Regions from separate parts of the Xenorhabdus sp. SGI 60 genome, predicted to be linked through region 3. Evidence: predicted binding sites of a transcription regulator. Region 3 holds the regulator's gene; each other region holds the start of a gene.

Region 1 (8,284 bases), 2.3 Mb from region 3:
GCATTCACAGCCTGAAATGCCTGAACTTCCGTTGTGCTCAGTTTACCGATATCACGGCCATGGATAACGGAATCATTCATCGCCAGCAACACACCACGGTTTGCCGAATTTTTATCAGCAGCAACAACCACAGCGTTGTACAGGTTCAACGGACCGTCAGCCCCCAGCGCTGTAGATGGACGCATCGCGCCAACCATCACAATAGGCTTCTGGCATTGGGTGGTCAGATCGAGGAAATAAGCCGTTTCTTCCATGGTATCAGTACCGTGGGTGATCACAAACCCGTCGGTTTTGTCACATTCTGCATTGATTTTCTTCGCCAGTGTCAGCCACACCTGATCGTTCATGTCCTGAGAACCGATGCTGACAACCTGCTCGCCTTTCAAATCAGCAATATTTTTAATTGCCGGTACAGCATTCAGCAGAGCATCAATACCTACTTTACCCGCTGTATAATTAGATTGCGTTGCAGATTCACCACCCCCAGCAATTGTGCCCCCTGTTGCCAAAACAGTAACATTTGGCAAAGCGAATGCAGAACCGCTAACTAAAGCCAGAAAACCGGCTATTGCTGTTATTTTAGTCTTTTTCATTATTCAACCTCTTGTAAAAAAGCCATTTTATTATGTAAACCAAGAATAAATAAACTCTAATTAACAATAATTTTTGGGAATTGATAGAGCGGATAAAAAAAACGCCGTATGATATGCGCCTTTGACATAATTTGAAGTGAATCACGATGACGCAAACCTATATCCCAGGCAAAGACGCCGCGTTAGAGGACTCCATTAATCGCTTTCAGCACAAACTGAAGTCCCTCGGTTTTAATATTGAAGAAGCCTCATGGCTGAATCCTGTCCCGAATGTTTGGTCAGTCCATATCCGCGATCGCGACTGCCCACTGTGCTTTACCAACGGCAAGGGTGCCAGCAAGAAAGCGGCATTGGCTTCTGCATTGGGAGAATATTTTGAGCGCCTGTCGACAAACTATTTCTTTGCTGATTTTTATCTGGGTAATACCGTTGCCAATGGCGAGTTTGTTCATTACCCAGATGAAAAATGGTTCCCGTTGCCAGAAGATGACTCTCTGCCAAAAGGTATCTTAGACGAACGCCTGCATCGTTTTTACAATCCAGATAACGCGCTCTGTGCCAGCCAGTTAGTGGATCTGCAATCTGGCAATGAAGAGCGGGGGATCTGTGCCCTGCCATTTACTCGCCAGTCAGATAATCAAACGATTTATATTCCAATGAATATTATCGGAAATCTGTATGTTTCAAACGGTATGTCAGCCGGCAATACCATGAACGAAGCACGTGTACAAGGATTATCTGAAGTATTCGAACGCTATGTGAAAAATCGCATTATCGCAGAATGCATCAGCCTGCCTGAAATTCCACAAGATATTATGAATCGCTACCCAAGCGTCGTTGAATCAGTCAATAAGTTGCAAGGAGAAGGTTTCCCACTCTATTGTTACGATGCCTCACTGGGTGGACAGTTTCCAGTCATTTGCGTCGTCCTGTTCAATCCTGATAATGGCACGTGTTTTGCCTCCTTTGGCGCCCATCCCGATTTTGGTGTTGCACTGGAGCGTACAGTCACAGAACTGTTGCAAGGCCGGAGCCTGAAAGATCTGGATGTCTTCACTCCACCAAGCTTTGATAATGAAGAAGTTTCTGAACATACCAATCTGGAAACTCACTTTATTGATTCAAGCGGTGTAATCAGTTGGGATCTATTCAAGCAGGATACTGACTATGCATTTGTTGACTGGAATTTCAGCGGAACAACAGAAGAAGAGTTCACCACCTTGATGGGGATCTTCAATAAACTGGATGCTGAAGTTTATATCGCTGATTATGAGCATCTTGGCGTTTACGCCTGCCGCATTCTGGTTCCTGGTATGTCAGATATTTATCCGGTGGAAGATCTGCACATTGCCAATAACACTATGGGAATCCATCTGTGTGATACTCTTCTGGCATTACCGGAAAGTCAATGGCAGCCAGAAGAATATCTGGCTCTTCTCGAACAGTTAGATGATGAAGGCTTGGATGACTTTACCCGTATCCGTGAGTTATTGGGCATTGCTGTGGGTAAAGATAACGGTTGGAGCAACCTGCGTATCGGCGAATTGAAATCTATGCTGGCACTGGCTGGTAAAGATTTGGAGCAAGCTTTGATTTGGGTTGAGTGGACACAGGATTTCAATGCTTCTGTTTTCACCACTGAACGAGCTAACTATTATCGCTGCCTGCAAACGTTGTTACTGTTAACCCAAGAAGAAGATCGCCAACCAGATCAATATTATCAGGCATTTGTAAAAATGTACGGTCAAGGTACTGTTGATGCTGCCTCTGCTGCCATTGCCGGAGAAAACAGCTTCTATGGTCTGTGGGCTATTGATTCAGAATTAAAATCATTGCCCGTCCATCAAGCATTATTAGATGCTTATGAGAAGTTGCAAAAAGCCAAACGTGAATTTTGGGCTAATAAATAACCCATCACATTAGCGTTTATTACCATAAAAAGTAAAATACAGGTTAAATACAATTTATTTTTGAATAACAAATAAATGACAATTTAACCTGTTATTTTACTTTTAATATCTAACAGGCTAAAACTGCTCATATAAAATATTTTTATAAATTTTAAAAAATATTTTTCCTTATAAATCATATCATTAATCTTATATCACCGCATTTAGACTGCCATATCTCACTAGACTTTCGGTCTAATATGATCCATATCAAATTCAGGTCAATCCCCGTTTGTTACTATTAACGCGTGCTATGATTAATTAAGGATAAAGAGAGTGTTAGGATGAAAACTGACAGCCCTTTCAATTTATTTTCACCTGCTGTAATGGCACAAATCGCTGATGATATTGGTGTATATAAAGTCAATAAACATCCCGCAGTGACTTATTTATCAGCAATCATGGCAGGTGTATTCATTTCCATCGCTTTTGTTTTTTATATTACAGCAACAACAGGAACCTCTTCCATTCCCTATGGGGTAGCTAAATTAACGGGTGGGATCTGTTTTTCTCTTGGTTTGATGTTAGTGGTGATATGTGGCGTCGATCTCTTCACTTCCACCGTGTTGACGATCATTTCAAAAGCAACAGGACGTATTACCTGGTCTCAAATGTTCAAAAATTGGATTAACGTTTACATCGGTAATTTGATTGGCGCTCTGTTTTTCGTAGCTTTGGTTTGGTATTCCGGCCAATATACCGTCGCCAATGGTGCTTGGGGACTAAATGTATTACAAACAGCAGATCATAAAATGCACCACTCCTTTATTGAGGCAGTATGTCTGGGTATTTTAGCTAATCTAATGGTATGTCTTGCTGTCTGGATGAGCTATGCCGGACGCAGTCTGATCGATAAGTTATTCGCGTTGATCCTGCCAATCGGTATGTTTGTCGCCAGCGGTTTTGAGCACAGTATCGCTAACATGTTTTTAATTCCGTTCGGGATCATTATCAAAAACTTCGCACCAGATGAATTTTGGCTGAAAACAGGGACAAGTCCTGAACGATTTCCACAGCTTAATGTTTCAAGCTTTATTACCGATAACCTGATCCCTGTCACGATAGGTAACATTATTGGTGGTGCGGTATTGGTTGGGTTGACCTATTGGTTGATTTATTTACGTAGCGGCAAAAATCATTAATTCGCCGCCAAGTCAGGTTTCTTAAAAATTCCACTGTTAAAAGGTAAAAGTATCATGTCCGAGTCAAACGAAAAATTCTCAGTAGCATGGCAAGGCTTTAACGAGGGTAGCTGGCAGAATGAAGTCAATGTCCGTGGTTTCATTCAAAAAAACTATACCCCGTATGAAGGTAATGAATCATTCCTTGCGGGTGCCACAGAAGCGACAAAAGCTTTGTGGGAAAAAGTCATGGAAGGTATCAAAATCGAAAACCGCACCCATGCACCGCTAGACTTTGATACTGACATTGCGTCTACAATTACCTCTCATGATGCGGGTTATATTGAAAAAGATCTGGAACAAATCGTTGGTCTGCAAACCGAAGCGCCACTGAAACGAGCCATTATTCCATTTGGTGGCATTAAAATGGTTGAAGGTTCTTGTAAAGCCTACAACCGTGAACTGGACCCAAAACTGAAACAAATTTTCACTGAGTATCGTAAGACTCATAATCAGGGGGTATTTGATGTCTACACCCCTGATATCCTGAAATGCCGTAAATCTGGTGTATTGACTGGCCTGCCTGATGCTTATGGCCGTGGGCGCATCATCGGTGATTACCGTCGCGTTGCGTTGTATGGTATCGACTTTCTGCGTGATGAGAAATTTGCCCAATTCACTTCCCTACAGAAAAAATTGGAAAATGGCGAGGATTTGGAAGCGACCATTCGCCTGCGCGAAGAACTGGTCGAACAACATCGCGCTCTTGGCCAAATCAAAGAGATGGCGGCTAAATATGGCTATGATATTGCCAATCCCGCTACCAATGCTCAACAAGCCGTGCAATGGACTTATTTCGCCTATCTGGCAGCCGTTAAATCCCAAAACGGTGCTGCAATGTCCTTTGGTCGTGTTTCCACCTTCCTGGATATCTACATCGAACGTGATATCCAAGCAGGTAAGTTGACTGAACAACAAGCCCAAGAACTGATCGACCATTTGGTCATGAAACTGCGTATGGTGCGTTTCCTGCGTACTCCAGAATATGATGAACTGTTCTCTGGTGACCCAATTTGGGCAACCGAATCACTGGCGGGTATGGGTTTGGATGGACGTACTCTGGTCACCAAAAACAGTTTCCGTTTCCTGCATACGCTATATACCATGGGACCATCCCCAGAACCTAACATGACCATCCTGTGGTCTGAAAAACTGCCCACTGACTTTAAAAAGTTTGCAGCAAAAGTTTCAATCGATACTTCATCCCTGCAATATGAAAATGACGACCTGATGCGCCCTGACTTCAACAGCGATGATTACGCTATCGCGTGCTGCGTCAGCCCAATGGTGGTTGGTAAACAAATGCAGTTCTTTGGTGCCCGTGCAAACCTTGCAAAAACCATGCTATATGCCATCAACGGCGGTGTGGATGAAAAAATGAAAATGCAGGTTGGCCCGAAAGAAGAGCCAATGAAAGACGCTGTGCTGGATTATGACAAGGTTATGGCACGTATGGATCATTTCATGGACTGGCTGGCAAAACAGTATGTCACTGCCCTGAATATCATCCACTATATGCATGATAAATACAGCTATGAAGCTTCATTAATGGCACTGCACGATCGTGATGTACACCGTACCATGGCATGTGGTATCGCAGGTCTCTCTGTTGCTGCTGACTCATTATCTGCCATTAAATATGCGAAAGTTTCCCCAATCCGCGATGAAGATGGCCTGGCAATTGATTTCAACATTGAAGGTGAATACCCACAATTCGGTAACAACGATCAGCGTGTCGATAATATCGCGAGTGATCTGGTTGAACGCTTCATGAAGAAAATTCAGAAGCTGCAAACATATCGCAATGCGGTTCCAACCCAGTCTGTACTGACCATTACCTCAAACGTCGTTTATGGCAAGAAAACGGGTAATACCCCTGATGGACGTCGTGCTGGCGCACCATTTGGACCAGGTGCTAACCCAATGCACGGCCGTGATCAAAAAGGGGCAGTGGCTTCATTGACTTCGGTCGCTAAACTGCCGTTTGCTTATGCCAAAGACGGTATTTCATACACTTTCTCTATCGTACCTAATGCGCTGGGTAAAGATGATGAAGTCCGTAAAGCAAATCTGGCGGGCCTGATGGATGGTTATTTCCATCACGAAGCAGATATCGAAGGTGGACAGCATTTAAACATTAACGTGATGAACCGTGAAATGCTGTTGGATGCCATGGAAAATCCTGAGAAATACCCGCAATTGACGATTCGCGTATCGGGTTACGCTGTGCGGTTTAATTCTTTGACGAAAGAACAGCAACGAGATGTTATCACCCGTACATTTACTCAAACCATGTAATTATTAAAAATGACAGACAATAAAGGCTCCTTAATACTTGGGGGCCTTTATTAGCTTGCTAGTTTTGGAGAAGTCCTTTCATGTCCGTACTTGGTCGTATCCACTCTTTTGAATCTTGCGGAACCGTAGATGGCCCCGGTATCCGCTTTATCGCGTTTTTCCAAGGTTGCCTTATGCGCTGCCTCTATTGCCATAACCGCGATACCTGGGATACCCATGGCGGAAAAACGGTAACAGTTGAAGAATTAATAAAAGAAGCAACGACCTATCGCCATTTTATGAATGCTTCGGGGGGTGGAGTTACCGCTTCCGGTGGTGAAGCCATTCTTCAGGCCGAATTTGTTCGTGATTGGTTCAGGGCTTGCCATGAAGAAGGCATTCATACTTGCCTGGATACCAACGGCTTTGTTCGCCGTTACGATCCGGTGATTGACGAACTACTGGATGCTACCGATCTGGTTATGCTGGATTTAAAACAACTTAATGATGATATTCACCAAAAATTGATCGGTGTATCCAATCATCGGACACTTGAATTTGCTCGTTATCTGGCAAAACGTAATCAAAAAACTTGGGTCCGTTATGTTGTCGTTCCTGGTTGGTCGGATGATGATCAATCGGTTCATTTACTTGGTGAATTCACCAAGGATATGAAAAATATTGAAAAAATAGAGCTATTACCTTACCACGAACTTGGTAAACATAAATGGATTGCTATGGGAGAAGAATATCAACTGGAAGGTGTTAAACCTCCTCCAAAAGAAACAATGGAACGGGTAAAAGAAATTTTAAAAAGTTATGGGCATCACGTGATCTATTAGATTTATTCCCTCTTAACATTATTTTCTTTCTATTAATTTATGCAACAATAACCCTCCCCCCCCCCACTTTGTTAACAAATGCAGATTATCTTGATAGCTATCGGGTAAAATGATAGCAGTATTTCTTTACCTGGGCGTTTTGCCTGGTAAGGAACCCCAACATCTGATACTCTCAGTATTATGAAAACCTATTTAGATATACCTGATATGATCAACATAACTTCAAATCATAACAAGTTATATTCATTAACTTTAAATTCCAATTTACATCACTGAGACAAATTACACGTATCCTAAAGTTAGATTGATATACTCACAATGAGTAAAATATTTTGCTCTAAAAACAGATGCTATCTGATATCCAAAATAAAATCATTTACTTTATGTAAAGATAAATTAGAAGATTAAACCAAAATTACATCATATTCATTAATGCAATAAATTATATACATTCATTATTACCTGCAAAAATGCTTCTTTCTCCGCCGATAAGAGTTGAATTAATACTTGTTGATTAATAATTTTTATATGATAATCCTTCCGCTTTCTATAACGATTTGTGTTAATAAAATAGAAATAGAGAAACCCAATTCAACAATTACCATTCAATAAAATAAATCGGAAAAATATGGATACTCAAGATATAAATTTCAATTCAGGAGAGAACGGCGTCTCTCTGAACAAGGAAAAAAATACATTCATTCCAGGCGGTCGTGCTGCAGGAGCTGGAGCGGCAACAGAGTGGATTGGTAATGCATGGGAAATGTTTAAAGCAAAGCCAATGAAATGGATACTACTAACTTTAATCTATATTGTTATCATGATAGCCTTCCAATTCATTCCTATCCTCGGTATTTTCGCTTTTCTGTTTAGTCCAGTATTTATTGCTGGATTTATTGCTGCCAGTGAGAAACAGCGAACAACGGGTGATTTTGACATAGAATTGCTTTTCCATGGTTTTAAAAATAAGCTAGGCTCATTGGTTGCTGTTGGTGGGCTTGCCTACGGCATAAGTGTACTGGGTTTCTTTGCTGCTGTTATACTTGAAGGGACTAGCCTACTTCAACTATTTTTTGCAGGGCAGGATCCAGACCCGATGCTATTAACGGGCAGTTTTTCTAGTTTAATGCTGGCAATGTTGGTTATATTGTTCTTTAACATCGTTGCCCTTGCATTCAGCTGGTTTGCTCCTGCTTTGATTATCATTAATGATTTGAAATTTGGTGAAGCAATATCAATGAGTTTAAGTGCAGTAAGAAAAAACCTATTCGGTGGTTTTCTGTTCTTCTTACTGATGGGCATTCTGATGTTTATTTCCGCAATTCCACTTGGTTTAGGTTTGTTTGTTACTTTTCCTATGTATATGGCAACCTATTATACAACTTATCGCAGCATTTTTTATGCGCCAGAAACCCAAGAAACAAAATCTCATTTAATCAATT
Region 2 (8,284 bases), 3.3 Mb from region 3:
CCTTTCAGTTTATTAGCTTGCAGTGTCGCCTTACTGGATATGATAGCAGCGGCATTGACATCGCTCAGTGTCAGGGACAAATCAGGGTTCTTTTTACCCAACACGGCTGCCAATACCCCAGCACCACAAGCCATATCCAACAGACTGCCAGAAATAGGGGCATCGAAAGTAGAAAGCAGCAGACGACTGCCGATATCCAAATTATCTTGGCTAAATACGCCGGGCAGCGTATTGACGGCGACATCTTCCACTTGATAGCTGTTCCACCAATTGTTTTGGTCGAATTGCACCTGGTTTTTCAATTGACCGTAAAACAGGCTGCAACGGCGTGCTGTATCGATTTTTCGGAAAGTAGCGATGCCTTCCATTAGCTTATCAACACTGCGCACACCACTACGGTTTTCACCCACAATAAAAATATCAGTATCGGGGGACAGGATGGAAAACAGATTGCGGAGTTGAAAACGAGCTTCCTGTTTGCTTTTTGGCCAGTAATAAATCAACGTATCACATTCTCTGATAAATTCGCTGTCTGCTACAAGGCCAAACCAGGCATTATCACCAAGCTGGCGGATCAAGGATTGCCAGTGGTGATATTGGTTAGTATGCACACGCACACTTGCCGCTTCGATTTCCGTTGCCAGGTTATCCTGAAGATCACCGGCAAAAAGCAGATGATGGGAGCGAAATTGCTCATGATGGCGCAGGATAACTTCGCTGGCCGGGGTTAATACTGACATCTATGTATAGCTCCTTATAAACTTTATCTGAATATCAGTGGGCGGTACTGACAGGCCGATTGGCGCAGAGTTAAACCCTCTGATAATATATTACCTGTTATTTTTTTATGGCAGATGGAATAAAACACGATGACAAAGCGTGACAGATTACTCTCCCGGTTGGGGATCACCCAATGGGTTTTGCGTAGCCCAATGGCTTTGCAAGGTGAATTATCTGTCCTCATCCCTGATTCAACCCGTCTATTGATCATTAGTCATGATCACATTGACTTAAGTCATTCATTGTTTGCTGATATTTTCACAGCCATGGGGATCGATGCCTCATCGGTATATTGCATCACGACCAAAGATGTTGAGCTACTTTCGGAATCAATCCACTGCCCAAGCTGGCTGTTGGGGGTTGATATTACCTTACCAGTACAAGGGATTTCTTTGAGAAGCCCAGCATTAAATGACTTATCTCTTGATGGGCATGCAAAACGTGCTCTTTGGCAACAAATTTACCATTATGAAGAATATTTCTCTATTAACTCCCGTTGATCTTCCCGCAGCATTTCAAATAGAACAGGCCAGCCATGCGTTTCCGTGGAGTGAAAAAACCTTTTACTCCAATCAGGGAGAGCGTTATCTCAACTATAAGATAACGCAGAATGACCAGATTATCGGTTTTGCGATAACACAGTATGTCATGGATGAAGCAACACTATTTAATATCGCTATTCATCCTGAATATCAATCACGGGGCTATGGCAGGGCATTGCTGGCGCATCTTATCAACATATTGCCTGAAAAACAGATCAATACATTGTGGCTTGAAGTCCGACGCTCTAACCAAGCCGCCATTCGTTTATACGAAGATATGGGCTTTAATGAAGTTTCCATCCGCAAGAATTATTACCCGACTGCGGCAGGTAAGGAAGATGCCATTATTATGGCATTGCCGTTGTTTGGTAGGTAAGAACGGGGATGAGAAAAAAATCGTATAAAAATTCTTGCAAGAAGCGACAGGAAAATTTAGAAAAAGATAGTGATGTCGTTAAAATGAAAGAAAAGTGGTTGTAAGGTGAGTTGTAAAGTGATGAAATGAAAAATCCTCGGCTAAGGGAGGAAAGATGGTGAATGGTTACAAGAGATAAGGATTGTAAATGGTAAAGTAAAACATCCATACTTGGAGCCAACGTAAACTTCAATATCATACGAAAAGTTATTGCTAAAACAGAATATGTAACGGGAAATTCCTGGCGTGAATTCAGGGGCCAAAGTTGATTTGTCCCCGACTGTACCGTGTTTCGCATGATGAGCCTGTTGAAAAAGGGATATGGTGTTTGAGCGTTAGATCTCGAAATGAGAAAAGTAATGAATGAAAAAATTAATGGATTTATTGACAGTGAAAGAAACGTGTAGAGGAAGGGCGATATGATTTCCCAGAACAAGAGATTCTTAATTCAACCAGATATAAAGAATGTTGGGCTGATTATTATTGTATCTCGAACATCATTGGTTGTTTATAAATCCAAGTTCAGCCAAAATAAGCGCCAATCACGATTAACTCGACGGATTTGAAAGTGGAGCGCTATCAGAAGGTGTTTTCCAAGTGATATCAACCCGTACAACCAGAAGATTACCATTGATGTCAAATTCCTCATTTCAGCAAGAAGTCGCGACACGGCGCACTTTTGCAATCATTTCACACCCTGATGCGGGTAAAACAACCATCACCGAAAAAGTATTACTGTTCGGACAGGCGATCCAGAAAGCGGGCACAGTAAAAGGTCGGGGTTCCAACCAACATGCCAAATCAGACTGGATGGAGATGGAAAAACAGCGTGGTATTTCCATTACCACTTCCGTGATGCAGTTTCCCTATGCTGACTGTTTGGTTAACTTACTGGATACCCCAGGACATGAAGACTTCTCGGAAGATACTTACCGCACCTTGACTGCCGTTGACTGCTGTTTGATGGTTATTGACGCCGCGAAAGGGGTTGAGGATCGTACCCGCAAGCTGATGGAAGTGACTCGCCTGCGTGATACGCCGATCCTGACATTCATGAACAAGCTCGACCGTGATATTCGTGATCCGATGGAGCTAATGGATGAAGTGGAAAATGAACTGAGTATTGCCTGTAGCCCGATTACATGGCCAATCGGTTGTGGTAAGTCCTTTAAAGGCGTTTATCACCTCTACCTTGATGAAACTTACCTGTACCAATCAGGTCAGGGGCATACTATTCAGGAAGTTCGCGCTATCAAAGGATTGGACAACCCTGAATTGGATGCGGCAGTGGGTGAAGAGCTGGCGAATCAATTGCGTGAAGAGCTGGAACTCGTCAAAGGTGCATCCCATGAATTTGATCAGGAAGCCTTTTTACAGGGAGAATTAACACCGGTTTTCTTCGGTACTGCATTGGGTAACTTTGGTGTTGATCATATGCTGGATGGCCTGGTTAAATGGGCTCCAACCCCAATGCCCCGTCAGGCTGATGCACGTGAAGTGGCTGCGGGTGAAGAGAAATTCACCGGTTTTGTGTTTAAAATTCAGGCTAATATGGACCCGAAACACCGTGACCGCGTTGCCTTTTTGCGCGTTGTCTCCGGTAAATATGAAAAAGGCATGAAACTGCGCCAGGTTCGCATTAAGAAAGACGTTGTCATTTCTGATGCGCTGACCTTTATGGCGGGAGATCGTTCTCATGTTGAGCACGCTTATCCGGGGGACATTATCGGTCTGCACAATCATGGCACTATTCAGATTGGCGATACCTTCACTCAAGGTGAAGAGTTGAAGTTTACCGGCATCCCTAACTTTGCACCTGAATTGTTCCGTCGTATTCGTCTGCGTGATCCGTTGAAGCAGAAACAGTTGCTGAAAGGTCTGGTGCAATTATCAGAAGAAGGTGCTGTACAGGTATTCCGTCCGTTGTCCAATAACGATCTAATTGTTGGAGCGGTAGGTGTGCTTCAGTTTGACGTGGTTGTTGCCCGCTTGAAGAGTGAATATAACGTTGAAGCACTGTATGAACCGGTTAACGTGTCCACCGCTCGCTGGGTAGAATGCAGCGATGTGAAGAAATTGGAAGAATTCAAGCGTAAAAATGAGCTGAATCTGGCTCTTGATGGTGGTGATAATTTAACTTACATTGCACCAACCATGGTCAATTTAAACTTGACCAGTGAACGCTATCCTGATGTTTCCTTCCGCAAGACACGGGAACATTAATCCCTTTTCCGGGCCAGCTATTCTGTTGGCCCTTATGATTTATTCTATCTGTATATTCTGTTTTTTTGCCAATAAAAGAATAACTCTCTCTGTTAATGAAAATGTACGTTATTTTTTGTAAATCTCATTTTATCACCATTGCCTAATTGACATACTGCATACTGTTTTGGTGGCGGTTCAGGCTGAAATTAAAAAAGGTGGTAGGATGAAAAATATTAAGTTTACACATTCACTACTGGCTGTTGTTCTAGGCTCGGTATTGGCCAGTAGTAGTGCTCTGGCAGCAGATCTTTCTGTGGGAAAGACATTGGAGAGTACAGGACAAAAAATCGATAAATCTCTAGACAGTGCAGGGAACAAAATTGATAACTCCTTGCAAAAAGCAGATGCTTATTTAGACGACAGTGCCATTACAGCAAAAGTGAAGGAAAAATTGCTGGAACATAAGGGTATAAATAGTCATGACATTTCGGTGAAAACGGAAAAAGGCGTTGTCCATCTTTCCGGTTTTGTCAAAAACAAACATCAAGCGGCGAAGATAGTTAAGATTGCTCATGGAATAAAAGGTGTCAAATCAGTAAAAAGCACGATAGAGATTAAAAAACAATCTTAATCTGAAAAAAATAACAGATATTGTGAATAGAGTGGCTGATAATAGCCGCTCTTTCTGTTTCTTTTCCTCAAATAATATCTTGTTAAGTGACAAGATTATTCATTCGCTGGCGGCATTCTGGTCACTTGCTATTCTCATATCAATTTAACTATTGATGCTTTATTTCTTCACTTTTTATAAAAATGTTACAAGCAAGTTGTCTGAGCAACGATATACTGATAGGTATTCGGCGGCTTTCAGAGGGAGAGAAGAGTGGGGAAACATATTTCAATAACATTAGGTAATATCGAACCTTTAGCTTATAACTCACAGATTAAACTTGGGAAAATTGCTCTCGTTTGTGAAGGTGGTGGTCAGCGAGGTATTTTTACCGCCGGTGTTTTGGATGAATTTCTCCGTCTTGGTTTTAATCCGTTTGAACTGTTCCTTGGGACATCGGCGGGAGCGCAAAACCTTTCTGCCTATATTTGTGGTCAGAGGGGGTATGCACGCAAGGTAATCAACCGTTATACCACCGACCCCGCTTTTTTTAATCCATTACGCTTTGTGCGCGGTGGGCATTTGATCGATCTAGATTGGTATATTGATACCCTATCTGAGCAGTTGCCACTCAATATTCCTGTCGCAATGCGTCAGTTTGATGTTGGACGTGAATTTTACATGTGTGCTTGCCGCTCGGATAATTTTGAGCCGAGTTACCTGCATCCAGATGACAAAAATTGGATGGATATTCTCAAGGCCTCAAGCGCCATTCCGGGGTTTTATCGTAACGGCGTTACCCTTGGTGATGTGGTTTATCAAGATGGTGGTATTTGTGATGCGATCCCAGTGCAGGAGGCCTATCGCCGAGGAGCTGATACTATCGTTGTGATTCGCACAGTGCCTTCACAGCTTTACTATACGCCTCAGTGGTTCAGGCGCATGGAGCGCTGGTTAGAAGTTAGTAGTTTGCAAAAAATGGTCAAGATGCTCAATCTCCATGCACAAAGTTACCGTCGAACCCAGAAATTTATCGAAAATCCACCGGATGATGTGCAAATCTTCGAAATTTATCCACCCGCACCCTTGGCAACAATGGCTCTGGGCAGTCGACTCAGTGCGTTAAATCAGGATTATCATTTGGGGCGGCGTTGCGGACGATATTTTCTGGCAACGATTGGACATACTTTTGTTGAAGGCAAATTTGGGCATACAGAACGTAAAAGTTATGGGGTATGCCGTACAGGGTTAAGTTCTGATCGCAACTGTTTTCGGCGCAACCATTTCCTGAACAGTGGTAATCATTGCCTGCCAGTGGAGTCCCCGGCGCCTGAGATGGTGGAGCATGTGCAAACGAGAACTCTCATGATAGATAAGTTGGATTAGATGCTTATTGATACACATTGCCATTTTGATTTCCCTCCTTTTGCTGGTGATGAAATAGCGAGCCTGCAACAAGCCAGACAAATGGGCGTGGAAAAAATTATCGTTCCCACAATAAGTCAAACAAACTTCCAGAGAGTTTCTGCGTTGGCTGAGGCTTATTCTCCGATTTATGCCGCATTTGGTTTACATCCACTTTATATTGCTGAACACCAAGCGGTTCATCTGGATGAATTGGAGCAAAAACTACAAGAAAAAGAGGCCAAATGCGTGGCGGTAGGCGAAATCGGTCTTGACCTTTATATGCCAGCTCCGCAGTTTGAAAAGCAGAAAAGCATGTTAGAAGTACAGCTAAAACTCGCCAAACAATACGATCTACCGGTGATACTCCATTCCAGAAAAAGCCATGACCCGTTGGCGGCAATCTTGAGAAAGCACAAATTATCGCGAACAGGGGTTATTCATGGTTTTGCGGGGAGTTTATCTCAAGCCCAAGCCTTTATTCGTCTGGGGTTTTACATTGGTGTCGGGGGAACAATTACCTACGATAGGGCGCAAAAGACCCGGAACACTATTTCACAATTGCCTTTGTCATCTTTGGTGTTGGAAACGGATGCGCCTGATATGCCGTTATCGGGCTTTCAAGGGCAGCCAAACCGACCAGAAAGGGTTGCACAGGTTTTTTCTGTATTATGTGAATTGCGTCGGGAGTCGTCAGATGAAATTGCCAATCAGCTTTACCAAAATAGCACTATCCTATTTGCATTGAGTTGACTTATAACATATTAATAATGTTTAACTTATATTCTTTGCCTATTTATCCTGCCTTTTACCTTTTTCTCCGTTAAATCATCTAATCCCACCGGAATCAGGTGGTTTTATGTGATGTATGTCTCATTTTGTATTTTTATATTACTTTTTGCGGTATTAATTTGTGATGTTAGTTGCTTGTTCCTTTTTAGTCCTAGGTATAATCGGCTCACACACAATGTCAGTAGGAATTTATAGGATAACTGACATATTTTCTTATTATTTATTCAGTGAACAGGGATCCTTCCAATGCAACTCCTTATGAGCCTGATCGGAATGGTAGTGCTGGTTTTTATCGCAGTACTCTTCTCCAGTAATTATCGAGCCATTAAAATCCGCACCGTCTTGGGCGCCTTTCTGATGCAGGTTGCCGTTGGGGCATTTGTACTTTATGTCCCCGCCGGCAAAGACATTCTGGGGGGAATGTCAAAAGGCGTTTCCAATGTAATTGGATACGGACAAAAAGGAACAGATTTTATTTTTGGCGGTCTGGTGTCCGACAAAATGTTTGAATTATTCGGTGGCGGCGGTTTTGTTTTTGCCCTGCGTGTCCTGCCAGTGATTGTTTTCTTCTCATCACTCATTGCAGTGTTGTATTACATGGGCATTATGCAGTTCGTCATCAAAATATTGGGTGGCGGATTGCAGAAAATATTGGGAACCTCACGGACTGAATCTTTGTCTGCGACTGCAAATATTTTCGTAGGCCAAACTGAAGCCCCTCTGGTTGTTCGTCCGTACATTGCAACTATGACCCAGTCTGAGTTGTTCGCTGTGATGTGTGGTGGCCTGGCTTCTGTTGCCGGCTCTGTACTGGCGGGCTATGCATCTATGGGGGTTCCATTGGAATACCTGATTGCGGCTTCATTTATGGCTGCACCAGGGGGTTTGCTGTTTGCAAAATTGCTGGTGCCGGAAACAGAAAAAACTCACGATACGGCTGATGCGATGTCGTTGGTTGCGGCAGAAGATCGTCCTGCGAATATTATTGATGCTGCGGCATCGGGCGCAGCATCCGGTATGCAGTTAGCCCTGAATGTTGGTGCCATGTTGTTGGCATTCACCGCATTGATTGCTTTGCTGAACGGTATCTTAGGCGGTATCGGTGGCTGGTTTGATTATCCTCAATTATCGATGGAATTGGTTTTGGGTTGGGTTTTTGCACCAATCGCCTACCTGATCGGTATTCCGTGGAATGAGGCAACAGTTGCGGGTTCTTTCATCGGGCAGAAATTAGTTGTTAATGAATTCGTGGCATTCATGAACTTTAGTGAATACCTGCAAGCAAATGATGTTGTCCAGGCTGCGGGTCTGCAAGTACTTTCTGACCATACTAAAGCCATTATCTCTTTTGCTCTGTGTGGTTTCGCTAACTTGTCTTCTGTTGCGATCCTTCTGGGCGGCTTAGGGGGGATGGCACCAAGCCGTCGCGGTGATATTGCCCGTTTCGGTTTGAAAGCTGTATTGGCGGGTTCACTCTCTAACTTGATGAGTGCAACAATTGCCGGATTCTTCCTCTCGTTGTAAGACACAGGAAGT
Region 3 (8,284 bases):
CAATATACAATAGAACGCCTTCTCATAATTAAAATTTTATTTATAAGATAGTGATTATTTATGTAAGAGCATTAAAGAATAAAGAATATATAAAAAAATAGCAAATGCAGAATAAGAAACCAAGTCTAATACACAGAATTTTCGAGACGCTTTATCAACGCTCTTATAATTATTAAATTTTATTTATAGTTCATATTGATTATCATTATGTAAGAGCTTGCTAATAAAGATATTAAAAATATCCGAAGGCACAGTTTAAGAAACTAAGCTTACAGATTTTGAATTGCTCTTATCATTTGTCGAGTGTTCATCAATCTTCAATTTCTATGTTTTAGCATGGAAAACATATCAATATGGGGGTTATTCACAAAATAGACTTTGCTGAACTATGCGAATATAAAAGTTATGGGTAGATTTTCCCTCTATTCATCTAAGGTACTCGTAAATGTAGGTAAATCTTTGGAACTTAACTCCATAGGGAATTACACTTAAGGCGTTTTGTTGTTATGAGTTTTATTGTTGGCCTCAAAAATAAAGGAACCATTAATGTTTAAACGTATTTTTGTGTCGCTTATGGCTGCATGTGCTATCAGTGCGATAGCTGTCCCAGTATTAGCCGCTGAAACTCACGTGAAGCTGGTCACATCGGCTGGAGAAATCGAACTTGAGTTAGATAGCAATAAGGCTCCAATGACTGCCAAGAATTTCGTTGAGTATGTCAATGAGGGATTTTATAACAACACCATCTTTCATCGTGTTATCCCCGGCTTTATGATTCAGGGCGGCGGCTTTACAAAGGATATGAAGCAAAAAGCTACCAGAGAGCCAATTAAAAATGAAGCAGATAACGGCCTGCGGAATCTGCGGGGTACTATTGCTATGGCACGTACCGCAGATAAGGATAGCGCAACCAGCCAGTTTTTTATTAACGTGACTGATAATGCTTTCCTTGACCACGGGCAGCGTGACTTCGGTTATGCAGTCTTTGGCAAAGTAGTCAAGGGCATGGATGTGGTTGATAAAATTTCTCAAGTCAAAACAGAAAATGTTGGCCCTTACCAAAATGTACCGGTAAAACCTATTGTGATCTTGTCTGCCAAGGTTGAACCTTAACAGTCCGAATACCGACATAATACGGTATTCGGATAATCATTACTGGTTGTTTGAGTACCGTTTGCATTCCCCTTCTCCCCGCCATTTCTACGTTGTTACATCATGTTGCATTATGGTAATGCGGTCTCCGTACCACTATTTTAAAAGTGCTTCTGTGGTATGATTAGCCCCCCATTGCTGTTAATACTGCTTTACCTGATTTTACTGTTATACAGAATGCATAATACCCCAATGGGGTAGGGAAACTTATAAGACTATAATAATCAGTAGGATATACTCCTATGTTACTAATAATAGATAACTACGATTCTTTTACATTCAATTTATATCAATATTTTTGTGAGTTAGGGACAGAGGTTTTAGTTAAGCGTAATGATGAGATTCAGCTTGAAGATATCGAAGATTTGGCGCCCACTCATTTAGTCATTTCTCCGGGGCCTTGTACGCCAAATGAAGCAGGGATCTCGTTGGAAGCGATTTCACATTTTGCAGGGAAATTGCCCATCCTCGGGGTGTGCCTGGGACATCAGGCAATAGGTCAGGCTTTTGGTGCAAGCGTTGTTAAAGCTCGTGAAGTGATGCATGGAAAAACCAGTCTGATCCATCATAGCCAGCAAGGGGTATTTAAAGGATTAGATCGTCCATTGACGGTCACGCGTTATCACTCTCTGGTCGTTGCCGCAGAAACGCTTCCTGCTTCATTTGAAGTGACGGCCTGGAGTCAGCGCAATGGCGACGTAGATGAAATCATGGGAATACGTCACCGTACTTTGCCACTGGAAGGCGTGCAATTTCATCCAGAAAGCATTCTGAGTGAGCAGGGACATGAATTGTTGAATAATTTCCTCAAATATTAGTCAGTTACCTCCATACTCCCTCATTCAGTGTTTTTTTATTTGCTCTTAAATGATTTTTTATTCATATTTTATGATTATTATTTCATTTTTAAATAGCAAAGATAAAAATAAGGTGGGGGAAATGGCAGAAAATAAAGCAACAAAACGAAATACCTATGATCAAGTGATGTTGCCCATTTATGCACCGGCGAATTTTATTCCTGTCAGAGGGCAAGGAAGTCGAGTATGGGATCAACAGGGTAAAGAATATATTGATTTTGCCGGAGGTATCGCTGTTCTGGCTTTGGGGCACTGTCACCCGGCTTTGGTGAACGTCCTGAAACAGCAAGGTGAAAAATTGTGGCATGTCAGCAATATTTTTACCAATGAGCCAGCCTTAACTTTAGCGCAAAAATTGATTGATGCGACCTTTGCCCAGAAAGTCTTTTTCGCTAATTCGGGAGCGGAAGCCAATGAAGCGGCATTTAAATTGGCACGTCGTTATGCGATTACTCGTCATCATCCGAATAAAACTAAAATTATTGCTTTCCATCAGGCGTTTCATGGACGCACCTTTTTCACTGTTTCGGTAGGAGGACAGCCGAAATATGCCGACGGGTTTGGACCTAAACCTGCTGATATTGTTCACGTACCTTTTAACGATTTGGATGCTGTCAGGGCGGAAATCGATGATCACACTTGTGCTGTTGTTTTGGAGCCAATTCAAGGAGAAGGGGGAGTGACTCCTGCGACGATGGCGTTTCTGCATGGAGTGCGGGAATTGTGTGATAAACATCAGGCCTTGTTGGTCTTTGATGAAGTCCAGAGTGGAATAGGGCGCACGGGTAAGTTATATGCTTACCAGCATTATGGCGTACAGCCGGATATCCTGACGACAGCAAAAGCGCTGGGGGGCGGTTTTCCCATCAGTGCAATGTTAACGACAGATACAATAGCGGCGGCAATGGAAACGGGCGCGCATGGAACGACTTATGGTGGAAACCCATTGGCTTGTAGTATCGGTTGTGTCGTACTGGATATCATCAATACGCCAGAAGTGATGATGGGCGTGGAAAAACGGCACGATATGCTCATTCATGCTCTGGAAAAGCTGAACCAAAAATATGGTATTTTCCATGAAGTTCGTGGAAAAGGCTTGCTTATTGGCGCCGTATTGAAAGCTGAATATCAGGGCAAGGCCAGAGAAATAGTGCAGCAAGCGGCGGAATCGGGATTGATGTTATTAAGTGCAGGAGACAGCATCTTGCGCTTTACTCCATCATTGATCATTCCTGAGGACGAAATTACAGACGGCATGATGCGGCTGGAAATGGCGATATTCCGCTGGTTAAACCAATAAAAGTAAAAAAGCCAGTGCGAAGTAACAGATTGCACTGGCTGAGTTTCTGGTTTATCGGGAATTAACGAGTCCCGTAAACGACGATGGTTTTGCCATGTGCAGAGATCAGGTTTTGATCTTCCAGCATTTTCAGGATACGGCCAACCGTTTCACGGGAGCAACCCACAATCTGCCCAATTTCCTGACGTGTGATTTTGATTTGCATACCATCAGGGTGAGTCATTGCATCAGGTTGTTTGGCCAAATTGAGCAACGTCTGGGCGATACGGCCTGTAACGTCCAGAAAGGCTAAGTTGCCTACTTTTTCGGAAGTGGTTTGTAGGCGACTTGCCATTTGGGCAGATAAACGCATCAGAATATCAGGATTGACCTGAATTAACTGGCGAAATTTCTTATAGGAAATTTCAGCCACTTCACAGGCACTTTTGGCTCGCACCCATGCAGTACGTTCTTGCCCCTCTTCAAACAATCCAAGTTCACCAATGAAATCTCCCTGATTTAAATAAGAGAGAATCATCTCCTTACCTTCTTCATCTTTTATTAGAACAGCAACCGAACCTTTAACAATGTAGTAAAGCGTTTCTGCTTTCTCGCCTTGATGAATAAGCGTGCTCTTGGATGGATATTTGTGAATATGGCAGTGTGACAAAAACCATTCAAGAGTCGGGTCTGTTTGTGGCTTGCCGAGAACCATTCGCTTTATCCTCTGTTGTTATTTCTGCCTTTATGGTGTGAGAAACTGTAGTTCCTCTTCAGGCTGGCTTTATAAAGTCAATAGCTTAACATATTAACCTGCTGAAAAACTGACAAGCGGGAATTTTATATGGATTATAAAGATGTCAAAATTTGGGCATATTGATCTTAACCATATATCTTGCCAGTCCCTATTTGTAACCTTGTTTGTAACACAGGAAAGCGTTTCTGTCTTCTCCTGTATCGCTTAGCCTATTAAACAGACTGCCAGATTACCAGAAATCAGGCAGAAGAGTTGGTTTTATTGATTTTATATTTATAAAAGGGAAAAAATTATGTCACAAAAAATGGCCTATTTATTTAAATAAAACAGGTAACATTATTTTTTGTTACCTGTTTTATTAAAAATTAAATGGGGATTAAATTACGAGATTTTTTTGCCTTCCAGTAATTGTTTAACAAGCGGCGCCATAATTAATTCCATTGCCAGTCCCATTTTTCCACCCGGAACGACGATAGTATTTATGCTGGAAATAAATGAACCCTGAAGCATAGCGAGTAAATAAGGAAAATCAATTTGAGTGAGACCACGGAAGCGGATCACGATAAAACTTTCGTCCAGCGAGGGAATGGCTTTGGCAGAGAAGGGGTTAGAGGTATCAACGGTAGGGACACGCTGGAAATTGATATGGGTACGTGAAAACTGAGGAGTGATGTAGCGGATATAGTCATCCATTGAGCGGACAACGGAATCCATGACAGCCTCTCTGGAATGCCCACGCTCACCGGTATCACGGATGAGTTTTTGTATCCATTCTAAGTTGACGATAGGCACAACGCCAATCAACAGATCAACATGACTGGCAACATTGTGTTGTGGCGTGACAACACCACCGTGCAGCCCTTCATAAAATAGGACGTCCGTATTTGATGGCAGAGGTTCCCACGGTGTGAAAGTACCCGGCAATTGGTTATAAGGAACGGCCTCATCATAGGTATGGAGATATTTTCGGCAGCGGCCATTGCCCGTTTCTCCGTACTCAAGGAATGTCTTTTCCAACATACCGAAATCGTTAGCTTCTGGCCCAAAGTAGCTGATATGTCTGCCTTGTTCTCTTGCTTTCCGTATCTCGGCATCCATTTCAGGACGAGTATAACGATGGAAACTATCCCCTTCTATCAGTGCGGCTGTTACGTCAAATTGTTGGAAAATCTTGCGAAAAGCGACACTGGTAGTGGTTGTTCCTGCTCCACTGGAACCAGTGATTGCGATAACGGGGTATTTGGCAGACATGAACAGACTCCTTAATCAATAAAATTGGCGAATCAGTCAATTAGAATGAATAAAACAAACTGGGCTTTACGGGCGGAACATCTCTTTAGACAAGATATTAACGGTTCCATGTAGTTCAGACCATACCAGCAGAACTTCACCTCGCTCAAGTTGACGTTTGACGTCTTGCACTTTTTGTTCGAGAGTTTTTTCCTGTTCGCCGTAATCAGTACCTTCCCGCAGGACAAAACTTTCAATTAAGTTGTGGAGTGTATCGGCTTCCAATTGTTGCCACGGGATAATCATTGTGATTGCTCCTGAAAATACGGTAATTCATCATCGGGTAAACTTAGCCATTGTCAATGGAGTTGTAGTCTGGGATTCATAATGAATTGATTTCATGATTAGTTATCTTGTATGTGAAATAACATACTGTTATTTTCTTGCAAAGAAATGTCAACTACCTGGGTGGGAGGGTAATCTACCCATGACTTTAAGCCTGATATTCTCGCTTAGTATATTTATGTTTATTTCCGCTGTCACACCAGGCCCAAACAATTTGTTACTGACATCATCGGGAGCTAATTTTGGTATACGCCGCTCCATCCCGCTTTGTCTGGGCATTATTCTGGGAATGCAGACAATTTTGCTGCTGTCTGCGTTTGGTGTTTCTGCGTTACTGCTGATTTATCCTGCTTTACATACGGGTCTGAAAATACTCGGATGCCTGTATTTATTATGGCTAGCCTGGAAGACAGCCACTTCGCATTATAAGCGGCTGGATACCACAACGTCGGCAGGAGAACCAATCAAAATTTATCAAGGTTGGTTATTGCAGTTCTTGAATCCAAAAACCTGGTTGATGGGATTGGGCGCAATCAGTAGTTACAGTCTGGCTGGAGAGCTGTATAACTATTCCATTTTTGTTATCAGTATAGTGATGTTAATCGTCAATACCCTTGCTGGTGCAATCTGGCTGGTTCTCGGCTCGCTGATTGGTCAGTTACTGAGAAGCCGTCGCGCGTGGTTTACATTCAATATCGCAATGGGTGTCCTGACTGCTGCTTGTGTGCCTTTAATCTGGTTTGGTTGAGTCGATATTTTTGCACCTGAAAAATAGCGTTAGTGAAACTCATCCCGCCAATGGCGTTGAGTATTAATGATCATCGGTTTGTTGAGATAGCTGGCCGGATAAGCCCTTGGTGTTCTGCCAGTAACGCTTTGGCCTCTTCGGCGTTAATACCCGATAAAATCATGACGATTGCAGTCTTGCAATGACCACCACAGGCGTTTAAGGCCTGTTCTGCCATTTCTCTGCTGCACTCCGTGGCGGTCATGACAATACTTTTCTGGCGTTCGATTAATTTGTCATTGGTGGCTTCTACGTCAACCATCAAATTACCATATACCTTGCCAATACGGACCATGGTGCCTGTCGTGATCATATTCAGTATCAATTTTTGTGCCGTTCCTGCCTTCATGCGGGATGAACCCGTTATCACTTCTGGCCCTACGACGGGCGTGATGGCAATATCCGCCAATTGCACCATTGAGCTGTCTGGATTGCAGCTGATACAGGCGACAGTAGCACCAACTGATTTGGCATATTCCATGGCACCTAATACATAGGGGGTTCGGCCACTGGCCGCGATCCCTACCAGAACATCTCTTTGATTAAAGTGTAATACCTTAAGATCTTTTGTACCTAATTGCCGATTATCTTCCGCATTTTCGACCGCTTGCAAAATGGCTTGATGTCCTCCGGCAATTAAGCCGATTACCTGCTCTGGTTTTGTACCATAAGTGGGTGGACATTCGCTGGCATCCAGGATACCTAAGCGCCCAGATGTGCCGGCGCCACTATAGATTAAGCGACCACCCTGACGAAATGCCTCGGCAACTTTATCAACTACACGGGCAATTTGAGGCAGTGTTTTTTCGACGGCAATAGCCACTTTTTTATCTTCATCGTTGATGACACGCAGCATATCGAGAGTTGAGAGTTGATCAATGTGGGTACTGGCGGGGTTACAACTCTCTGTTATCATATTGCTCAAGTCGATTTTCATCATTTTTCTGCCATATTTTATTGAAATTAAGAAGTGAATTATGCACGTCAGATTATCTTACTGAGCATTTAATAGAAAATATACACCAAAATAGATTAAAAACACTATTTTCCGCGTTCTCTTTTATTTGAAAATTGGAATACTAAATTGTCGATAACTATGTTTATATTCTTGGTGGTTTGCACTAAAAATCAACACGTTTTATTCATAAAATGAAAATCTAATACAGAGTATTCCAATATAAAAAAAGATTAAAAACTTGTTAAGAATAAGTGTGCATTATCACTGGCAACACACTATAAAGCCTGTCATTGCCGTGTTGCTATTTTTTAATATCACATCTCCTTATTAACACGTAATAAGAGTGAATGTTAAAATAACCATAAAAGTAAAATATGGAAGAGCTATTAATAATATAATTGGTGTAAATTATCTGCTGTTGTTGCATTATGCGAGTAAGCCAGATATATATGCTTTTCTTTATGTTTTTCAATTAAATTATTCACACAATGGTTTCACAATATGATATTTTGACTTTAATGATTTCTGGTATTTTATTTGGTAGGTTCTCAATAAAGAAAAGTTATCAATTGTGGATCCGTTTGTATGCTATATCTCGATTGTTTTTAAACTTCATAAGTATTAATGACGCTGTAGTTTAAAAAATGAAATGGAGTGATAAATAATATGGGTAACAAGGAAGATACCCACGTTGTCAGAATAATTAGTTACTGTTGAAATGATTTTATAATGAAATTAAAACGTAATTATAATAAATATTTTGCGAATTATCCCCTTATTAACTAACATTTTATTAGTTAACATTTTGACCATTTTACCTGATAAAACCTTTGACAAAACACTAAGTTAAAATGCTATCACCATGAATCTGTAATGTTTTGTAGTTATTCAACAATCATTGGGCTAAAGAACATGGATA
Region 4 (8,284 bases), 2.4 Mb from region 3:
GACGGATCGTCATCATATTCTTGGGAGAGGGAACCACATAACATTGTGCTTCTATACCAAAATGCATAGCGATAAACAAGGCTCGTTCGCAGTGGAAGCGCTGAGTGATGATAGTAAAATCGTTGGTATCAAAGACCTTACGGGTTCTGACAACTGAGTCCAATGTTCTGAAACCGGCAAAATCCATCACAATATTACTGACCGGAATTCCTGCCTTGATCAAATCCTTCCGCATGGTAATTGGCTCATTATAACTATGCTGGGCGTTATCTCCGCTCAATAGCAGGTATTTGACTTTACCGCTGTTGTAAGCGTTAACCGCGCCCTGGATCCGATAGAAATAATATTGGTTATATGTACCGGTTTTATAATATTTGGATGTACCGAGTACCATACCGACTTCTCGCTCAGGCAGTTGCCTGACATCATCAAAAATGTAAGGAGCGGTTTTCCAGCTAACCCAACGGTCAAGCATAATGGCTGCTAGTATAAGAACAGCAATGATAAAAATGAAACCCGTAATCAAGCGCTTCCACATGATTTTTGTTTGCCTTATATGTGTTGATGAGCCAATGCCGTAAAGGCTACTTGACTTGAAATATCGAAGCAAGTTTTGGGGGGATCATATCGGGACTACACTGATTCAATTTAAAAAATATAAAGCAATTACTTATGATTTATCCGACCAGATTATTATTTGATTACTTTATCAAGCCTGCCAATATTATTGGCAGGCTTATTACCAATATCAGAATGAAGTGCGTTTATAGACGCGATATTCTGGTTTCCAGAAATTGCGTTCAATCGCTTCATCCAACGCATCTTCCGATGTAACAATCGCTACGCCTTGAATTTGGGCTTTTTTCGCTACTTCTTTGGCTATTTTGCGGGAAACATCCTGGATGTCATCAATCAGTGGCAACAATGGGCCAGAGCCTGTTTGCGCCAGCGGTGAACAATCCGCTAATGCGCGGCTGGCAGCCATCAACATATCATCGGTAACACGTTTGGCGCCGGCAGCGATAACACCTAAGCCGATCCCTGGGAAGATATAGGAGTTGTTGCATTGTGCGATTGGATATTCCTGACCGTCATATTTTACTGGTGCAAACGGGCTTCCTGTAGCGACCAATGCTTTGCCTTCCGTCCAGTTGATGATGTCTTCCGGGCGAGCTTCCACACGTGATGTTGGGTTGGACAGAGGCATCACGATAGGACGTTCACAATGTTTGTGCATTTCACGGATGATCCCTTCGGTAAATAGACCAGATTGACCAGAAACACCAATCAGGACCGTAGGTTTGGCATTGCGAACCACGTCCATCAATGAGAGAGAATCGCTGGTGATATCCCACGATTGCAAGGCGGTGCTTTTCTGTACCAATGCACTTTGGAAATCCAGTAAGTTTGGCAGCTTGTCAGTGAGGAGGCCAAAGCGGTCAACCATAAACACGCGGGCACGAGCTTGTTCATCACTCAATCCTTCAGATTTCATTTGGGCAATGATCTGCTCTGCAATACCACAGCCAGCAGAGCCGGCACCGAGGAATGCCACGGTTTGGTCTTTCAATTGGCGGCCGGCGGCACGGCTGGCGGCAATCAGGCTACCTAAAGCAACAGCTGCGGTGCCCTGGATGTCATCATTGAAGCAGCAAAGCTCATCGCGATAGCGGTTCAACAGCGGCATGGCGTTGTTCTGGGCAAAATCTTCAAATTGCAGCAGTACGTTAGGCCAGCGACGTTTTACGGCCTGAATAAACTCATCGACAAATTCATCGTACTCTTTGCCAGTAATGCGTGGATGACGCCAGCCCATATACAGAGGGTCATTGAGGCGCTGTGGGTTATTGGTTCCTACATCCAGAACCACAGGCAGGGTATAAGCAGGGCTGATCCCGCCACAAGAGGTATACAGCGACAGTTTACCGATAGGAATACCCATGCCGCCGATTCCCTGATCACCCAGACCAAGAATGCGCTCACCATCGGTAACAACGATAACTTTTACATTCTGCTTGGTGGCATTTTGCAGCATATCATCGATGTAAGCCCGATTTGGGTAGGAGATAAACAAGCCACGGGCACGGCGGTAAATATCAGAAAAGTGTTCACACGCTTCACCAACGGTTGGCGTGTAGATAATAGGCATCATTTCGCTTAAGTGGGCATCAAGGAGGCGATAGAACAGCGTTTCGTTGGTGTCCTGAATATTCCTTAAATAAATGTGTCTATCGATATCGTATTTGAAATCGCAATATTGGCGGTAGGCGCGTTCGGCCTGCTCTTCTATTGTTTCAACGGCCTGCGGCAATAAGCCGTGTAAATTGAAATTACTACGTTCTTCTTCTGTAAAGGCACTGCCTTTATTCAGCAGAGGAAATTCCAACAAGATAGGACCAGCGTAGGGAATATAGAGAGGACGTTTACTTTCGTGTTCCAGTTCCATGATGCTTACTCTTTGAACTTATCAATAACAAAATCGGCTATAGATCCTAAGAAGATAAAAACAATAAGTACAGTAAATGTTACTTAGATATGATTATCATGAGCAAAAATGAGAGATAACATACAGAATTCGCTAATAAAATGTTATTGGATGATATACATTTCAAAATGTATACCGTTCTGCTTTTGTACAGCCGAGAGCCGTTAATGTGCATTCTGTCGCATTCCATTGTGATAAATGGCTATTTTTGCCTTCCACCAAGACAGCTCGCTTGATGGATTGACAATGGCCACCTGCCATATTCATGAGAATCAGTGCTGCCTGTAATGGTGGTAAGCTTGGGTTGAATGCAGCATTTTCTGCATAACGGCCGGTATAAATTTTCCCTTGTTCATCTTGTAGGGCAATGCCTGCATGGGATTGGCTATAAGGCGCATGGCTACGGTTCGCTGCATCCAATGCTGCTTGCACCAATTCGTCATTGGTAGCTAACTGATGGCCGTGATTAACCTCATCCAGCAACAATGGCGTGTCGGCTAAATCGCGCGGGCCAAAGGCTTCTGGCAGGTAATCGGCCAGAGTTAATGGTGGGTGGCTGGGGAGGCAAACTTCCAATTGTGTTCCACTATTCAGTTCATTCATAAATTGTCGGCAATGGCCACAAGGTGAATAGTTGACGGTGATGGCAATCAACTTCTTCTCACCACGTAACCAGGCGTGCGTGATGGCGGATTGTTCTGCATGGATAGTTTGCTGTAATGGAACCCCAGCGAATTCCATATTGGCACCGAAATAGAGATTACCACTTTCTCCCCACGCAATTGCGCCAACATAAAAATGGGAAACAGGAGCAAGAGAATAAGCCGCAGCAAGTGGCAATAAGGCCAACGCCAGCGCCTGATCATCCAATCCGCAGAGCTGTTTAATTGACTCCGCTTGTTCTGCGGTCAGCATGGCGGGAAAATCGTCATTGCCAATATAAGGTAATAGGGCTGTTTGCAGTTCAGGTGTGATTTCTGACCAAATAGCGTGAAAACGAACTTGCATAGAATGATCTCCAAATTAATTGAAGGTCATTCTAGGACGTCTGTTCAGGTTTGCAATGTGATAAGTAGCATATAATTAATGAAATTCGTGTAAACAAAATATCATTTTATTAACCTATATCAAATTCTTGCGATTTTGTTGGATTTGTTTACTTTCTTGCTACGATTTTGTAACCAGTAAGACCATAAAATGATTAGCCAAACAGATGCAGCAATACTGGAAATAGAAAAGGTGCAATCAGTGAGGTAATAATGCCGCAGGTCATTAAGGCCAGTGAGCTGTATGCCCCTTCAATATGATCCATTTCTGCACAGCGAGCCGTTCCCACCGCATGAGATGCTGTACCCATTGCCAACCCTCGTGCCGCCTGGGTTCTTATTTTCAGGGCGTTAAATAGATTGTGACCAAAGATAGCCCCCAAAATTCCTACCATAATGACACAAGCTGCACTAATGGCAGGAATACCGCCAATGGAATCGGCCACAGCCATAGCGATTGGGGTTGTCACGGATTTGGGGAGAACAGAGGCCGCAATTTGCGGCGTAGCCCCTGCCCATAATGCGATGGCAGTCCCTGTAACCATGGCGACAATGCTGCCGACAAAACAGATGCTAATAATGGATTTCCACTGGGCACGGATTTGATGTAGCTGTTCATACAGCGGAAAAGCCAGTGCAACAACGGCAGGTTGCAGCAAATCGTTCAGTATCTGGCTGCCAGCAAAATAGTGTTTGTAAGGAGTATGCGTCAGCAACAGCAGAGGGATGATAACGGCCATTGATATCAGTAACGGATTAAATATAGGCAGTTTGAGTCGCACTGACAGCTTTTTAGCGCAGTAAAATACAATCAGAGTTAACGGTAGTGACCACCAAATATGGCTTAACATTTTTCTTTCTCTTCCGGTTCTTGTGATGACTGTTGTGATGGATTTGTAGGTGTTGAGGTGGGTTCTTGCTGCTTAGTACTTGTCTGGCTAGTCTCCATTTGCCGAGCACTAATAATGACACGTTCACGATGAATATAGTGGGAACTATAAGCAACAACGATCATAACAATCACTGTGCTAACGATACAAGAAAGGAGAATAGGGAGCATTTGTTGGCTAAGTTGTGGGTAATAATCCATGATCCCCACCCCGATGGGCAAAAAGAGCAGTGTCATGTGTTTCATCAACAGGCTACAGCCTGGTTTTACCCAATGTGAGGGAATAATTTGGGAGGCGAGTAAGCCAAACAAGAGAAGTAAGCCAATAATACTGCCGGGGAGAGAGAAAGGAAGTTGTGCCGAAATGATATTCCCCGCGATCAGGCACAAATAAAGCAGCACGAAGGCGCGCAGGTATTGCCAACCTGTTATCAGCACATTTTGGAAAGACATAATCAATGATTCCTCAATATAACGAGGTTTTTATCATACGACTAACATTATAAATGTGCCATACATCACATTAAAAAGCGGGTCTTTTTTGGAACCCGCTTGGTTATCTAATTGATCATTAATGATATCTGTCAAAAATAGGCAACTGTCATTTAACCCGCATACCGGGTTGAGCGCCACTGTCTGGGCTTAACAGGAAAATATCTTTTCCACCAGGACCTGCTGCCATCACCATACCTTCTGAAATACCGAAGCGCATCTTGCGTGGAGCAAGGTTAGCAACCATCACCGTCAGACGGTTTTCCAGCGCCTTGGGATCAGGATAGGCTGAACGAATACCAGAGAAGACCTCGCGAGTTTCACCACCGAGATCAAGAGTTAATTTCAGTAACTTATCTGAACCTTCGACAAAATCAGCCTGTTTGATCAGGGCGATTCGCAGGTCAACCTTGGCAAAATCATCAAATACAATGGTGTCCTGAATGGGATCATCTGCCAGCGGGCCTGTTACGGTTTGTTGTGGCTTGATGCTCTCTTTCGAATCAGCAACTATTGCTTCAATTTTCGCCATTTCGATGCGGTTGAACAGCGCCTTGAATGGTGAAACATCATGGTTCAACAAAGGTTGCTGGATGCCATCCCAAGTCAATTCAGTATTCAGGAAGGTTTCTGCTCGTGTGGCCAAAGCCGGAAGTACAGGTTTCAGGTAAGTCATCAGCACGCGGAACAGGTTAATCCCCATTGAACAGATTGCTTGCAGATCAGCATCACGGCCTTCTTGTTTCGCCACAATCCACGGTGCTTGCTCATCAACATAGCGGTTAGCCAGATCGGCCAGTGCCATCATTTCACGGATTGCCTTGCCGAATTCACGGTGGGTAAAATCTTCTGCAATACCCTGTGCAGCATCGACAAACCTTTGGTATAGCGCAGGATCAGCGAGTTGCTCTGCCAGTTTGCCGCCAAATCGCTTGTTGATAAAGCCCGCATTGCGTGAAGCAAGGTTAACCACTTTGTTAACGATATCGCTATTTACACGCTGAACAAAATCTTCCAGATTCAGATCAATATCGTCAATGCGGGAAGAGAGTTTCGCCGCGTAGTAATAACGCAGGCAGTCTGCATCAAGGTGTTTCAGATAAGTACTCGCCTTGATGAAGGTGCCACGGGATTTGGACATCTTAGTGCCGTTAACCGTGATATAACCGTGGACAAACAGGTTGGTTGGCTTACGGTAGTTACAGCCTTCCAACATGGCCGGCCAGAATAGACTGTGAAAATAAACGATGTCTTTGCCAATAAAATGGTAGAGATCGGCTTTGGAATCTTTCGCCCAGAACTCATCGAAATTCAGGTCATTACGTTTATCACACAGATTTTGGAACGAACCCATATAGCCAATTGGGGCATCCAGCCAGACATAGAAATATTTACCTGGCTGATCGGGGATCTCAAAACCAAAATAAGGTGCATCACGGGTAATATCCCATTGTTGCAGCCCAGCTTCGAACCACTCCTGCATTTTATTAGCCACTTGTTCCTGTAAGGTGCCGGAACGCGTCCATTTTTGCAGCATATCGCTGAAAGCAGGCAGATCGAAGAAGAAATGCTCTGTGTTACGCATTTCTGGCGTTGCTCCAGAGACAACGGAACGAGGATTAAGTAATTCCGTTGGGGAATAGGTGGTTCCGCAGACTTCACAGTTATCGCCGTACTGATCTTCTGCCTTACATTTCGGGCAGGCACCTTTGACGAAACGGTCTGGCAGGAACATACTTTTTTCTGGATCATATAATTGAGAAATTGTCCGGTTTTTAATGTAACCGTTCTTTTTCAGTTCCAGATAAATTTTGGAGGCAAGAGCTTTGTTCTCTTCGCTGTGCGTAGAGTGGTAATTATCATAGCTGATGGCAAAACCGGCAAAATCCTGCTGATGCTCTAGGCTCACCTTGGCAATCATCTCTTCTGGAGAAATGCCACTTTGCTGGGCTTTCAGCATAATTGGTGTACCGTGGGCATCGTCGGCACAGACAAAGTGAACCTCTTTGCCGCGCATTCGATGATAACGAACCCAAATATCAGCCTGAATGTGTTCCAGAATATGACCGAGATGAATTGGACCGTTAGCATAAGGTAACGCACAGGTCACCAATAATTTGTTCGCGACTTGAGACATAGTTAGGATCTGACTTCCGTAAAGTGAAAAGGGTTTTTGATGTTACCTGATAAGGCGCGTTGCTGCTAGGGTAACGCGAGATCTTCGTCACTTTTACTGGTTGCCTTTATCCGAAGTGGTTAGCTTCTGTTATGATGGCTGAACAGTTTTAGGTTTGAGAAAGATAAATCAAAAGGAGCTGGGATGAACTCACAATCCCCGGAGCAGACCAATCCTGACCTGCTGAAAAAACATGTTGCAAAGATATTAGCAACATTCAAACATGTGACCTTAGAACAAGATTTGATTGCCCTGAAAGCATTACATCATTGCACTATGCTGGATGGGATACTGCATATTGAATTAACCATGCCGTTTGTCTGGAAACGCGCCTTCGAAATATTAAAGAAAGAAACCACCCAACTCTTGCAATCCGCGACGGGAGCAAAATCCGTTGAATGGCGATTAACCCACAATATCAGCACATTGCGTCGTGCCAATAATCAGCCTGGTGTTAATGGCGTGCGCAATATCGTGGCAGTCAGTTCAGGGAAAGGCGGCGTAGGGAAATCCAGCACAGCGGTGAATCTGGCGCTGGCGCTGGCGCAGGAAGGCGCAAAAGTGGGCATTTTGGATGCGGATATTTATGGGCCATCCATCCCCAATATGCTTGGTACAGCCAAAGAGCGCCCGACTTCCCCTGATGGACAGCATATGGCACCAATTATGGTTCACGGCATGGCAACCAACTCCATCGGCTACCTTGTTACCGATGATAACGCGATGGTATGGCGTGGCCCGATGGCAAGTAAAGCTTTGATGCAGATGCTGCAAGATACGCTGTGGCCGGATCTGGATTATCTGGTGATTGACATGCCGCCGGGAACCGGCGATATCCAGCTAACCTTGTCCCAGAATATTCCGGTGACAGGCGCGTTGGTTATCACAACACCACAAGATATTGCCCTGATCGATGCGATGAAAGGCATCGTCATGTTCCAGAAAGTCAATGTGCCAGTATTGGGTATTGTTGAGAACATGAGCACCCATATTTGCAGTAACTGCGGTCATAATGAGCCAATTTTCGGTACGGGTGGGGCGGCAAAACTGGCAGAAAAATATCATTGCCAATTACTGGGGCAGATCCCGCTGCATATTTCACTGCGTGAAGATCTCGATCGTGGTGAACCAACAGTAAGCAGCCAGCCTGACAGTGAATTTGCCGATATTTATCGTGAAATTGCTGCCAATATTTC

Evidence for each region. The regulator CRP, encoded in region 3, controls carbon source genes, mostly activating them, when cyclic AMP is high. The targets are predictions, from matches to a motif close to ATGTGANNNNNNTCACAT.
Region 1: a site for CRP is predicted at 2,741-2,758, ahead of focA (formate transporter FocA). Genes of this name have one in related genera too.
Region 2: a site for CRP is predicted at 6,816-6,833, ahead of ACSJJG_RS16865 (NupC/NupG family nucleoside CNT transporter). Genes of this name have one in related genera too.
Region 4: a site for CRP is predicted at 4,927-4,944, ahead of ACSJJG_RS12315 (CidA/LrgA family protein). Genes of this name have one in related genera too.

Annotation. Positions count from the first base shown of each region.
Region 1 is NZ_CP196860.1:2,612,419-2,620,702, forward strand. It holds gene ansB (L-asparaginase 2) at 1-593, opposite strand, end outside; gene ycaO (30S ribosomal protein S12 methylthiotransferase accessory factor YcaO) at 740-2,503, shown strand; gene focA (formate transporter FocA) at 2,827-3,684, shown strand; gene pflB (formate C-acetyltransferase) at 3,739-6,021, shown strand; gene pflA (pyruvate formate lyase 1-activating protein) at 6,102-6,842, shown strand; gene ACSJJG_RS12065 (BPSS1780 family membrane protein) at 7,471-8,284, shown strand, end outside.
Region 2 is NZ_CP196860.1:3,559,368-3,567,651, reverse strand. It holds gene rsmC (16S rRNA (guanine(1207)-N(2))-methyltransferase RsmC) at 1-740, opposite strand, end outside; gene ACSJJG_RS16895 (DNA polymerase III subunit psi) at 870-1,280, shown strand; gene rimI (ribosomal protein S18-alanine N-acetyltransferase) at 1,249-1,698, shown strand; gene prfC (peptide chain release factor 3) at 2,371-3,960, shown strand; gene ACSJJG_RS16880 (BON domain-containing protein) at 4,166-4,573, shown strand; gene ACSJJG_RS16875 (patatin-like phospholipase family protein) at 4,826-5,938, shown strand; gene ACSJJG_RS16870 (TatD family hydrolase) at 5,939-6,709, shown strand; gene ACSJJG_RS16865 (NupC/NupG family nucleoside CNT transporter) at 7,007-8,272, shown strand.
Region 3 is NZ_CP196860.1:296,833-305,116, forward strand. It holds gene ppiA (peptidylprolyl isomerase A) at 547-1,113, shown strand; gene ACSJJG_RS01410 (aminodeoxychorismate synthase component II) at 1,395-1,970, shown strand; gene ACSJJG_RS01415 (aspartate aminotransferase family protein) at 2,092-3,309, shown strand; gene crp (cAMP-activated global transcriptional regulator CRP) at 3,371-4,003, opposite strand; gene ACSJJG_RS01425 (phosphoribulokinase) at 4,427-5,296, opposite strand; gene ACSJJG_RS01430 (YheU family protein) at 5,363-5,581, opposite strand; gene ACSJJG_RS01435 (LysE family translocator) at 5,763-6,368, shown strand; gene murQ (N-acetylmuramic acid 6-phosphate etherase) at 6,439-7,344, opposite strand; gene ACSJJG_RS01445 (LysR family transcriptional regulator) at 8,278-8,284, shown strand, end outside.
Region 4 is NZ_CP196860.1:2,673,983-2,682,266, reverse strand. It holds gene sanA (outer membrane permeability protein SanA) at 1-538, opposite strand, end outside; gene ACSJJG_RS12330 (NAD-dependent malic enzyme) at 749-2,446, opposite strand; gene cdd (cytidine deaminase) at 2,609-3,493, opposite strand; gene ACSJJG_RS12320 (CidB/LrgB family autolysis modulator) at 3,687-4,382, opposite strand; gene ACSJJG_RS12315 (CidA/LrgA family protein) at 4,376-4,873, opposite strand; gene metG (methionine--tRNA ligase) at 5,022-7,049, opposite strand; gene apbC (iron-sulfur cluster carrier protein ApbC) at 7,233-8,284, shown strand, end outside.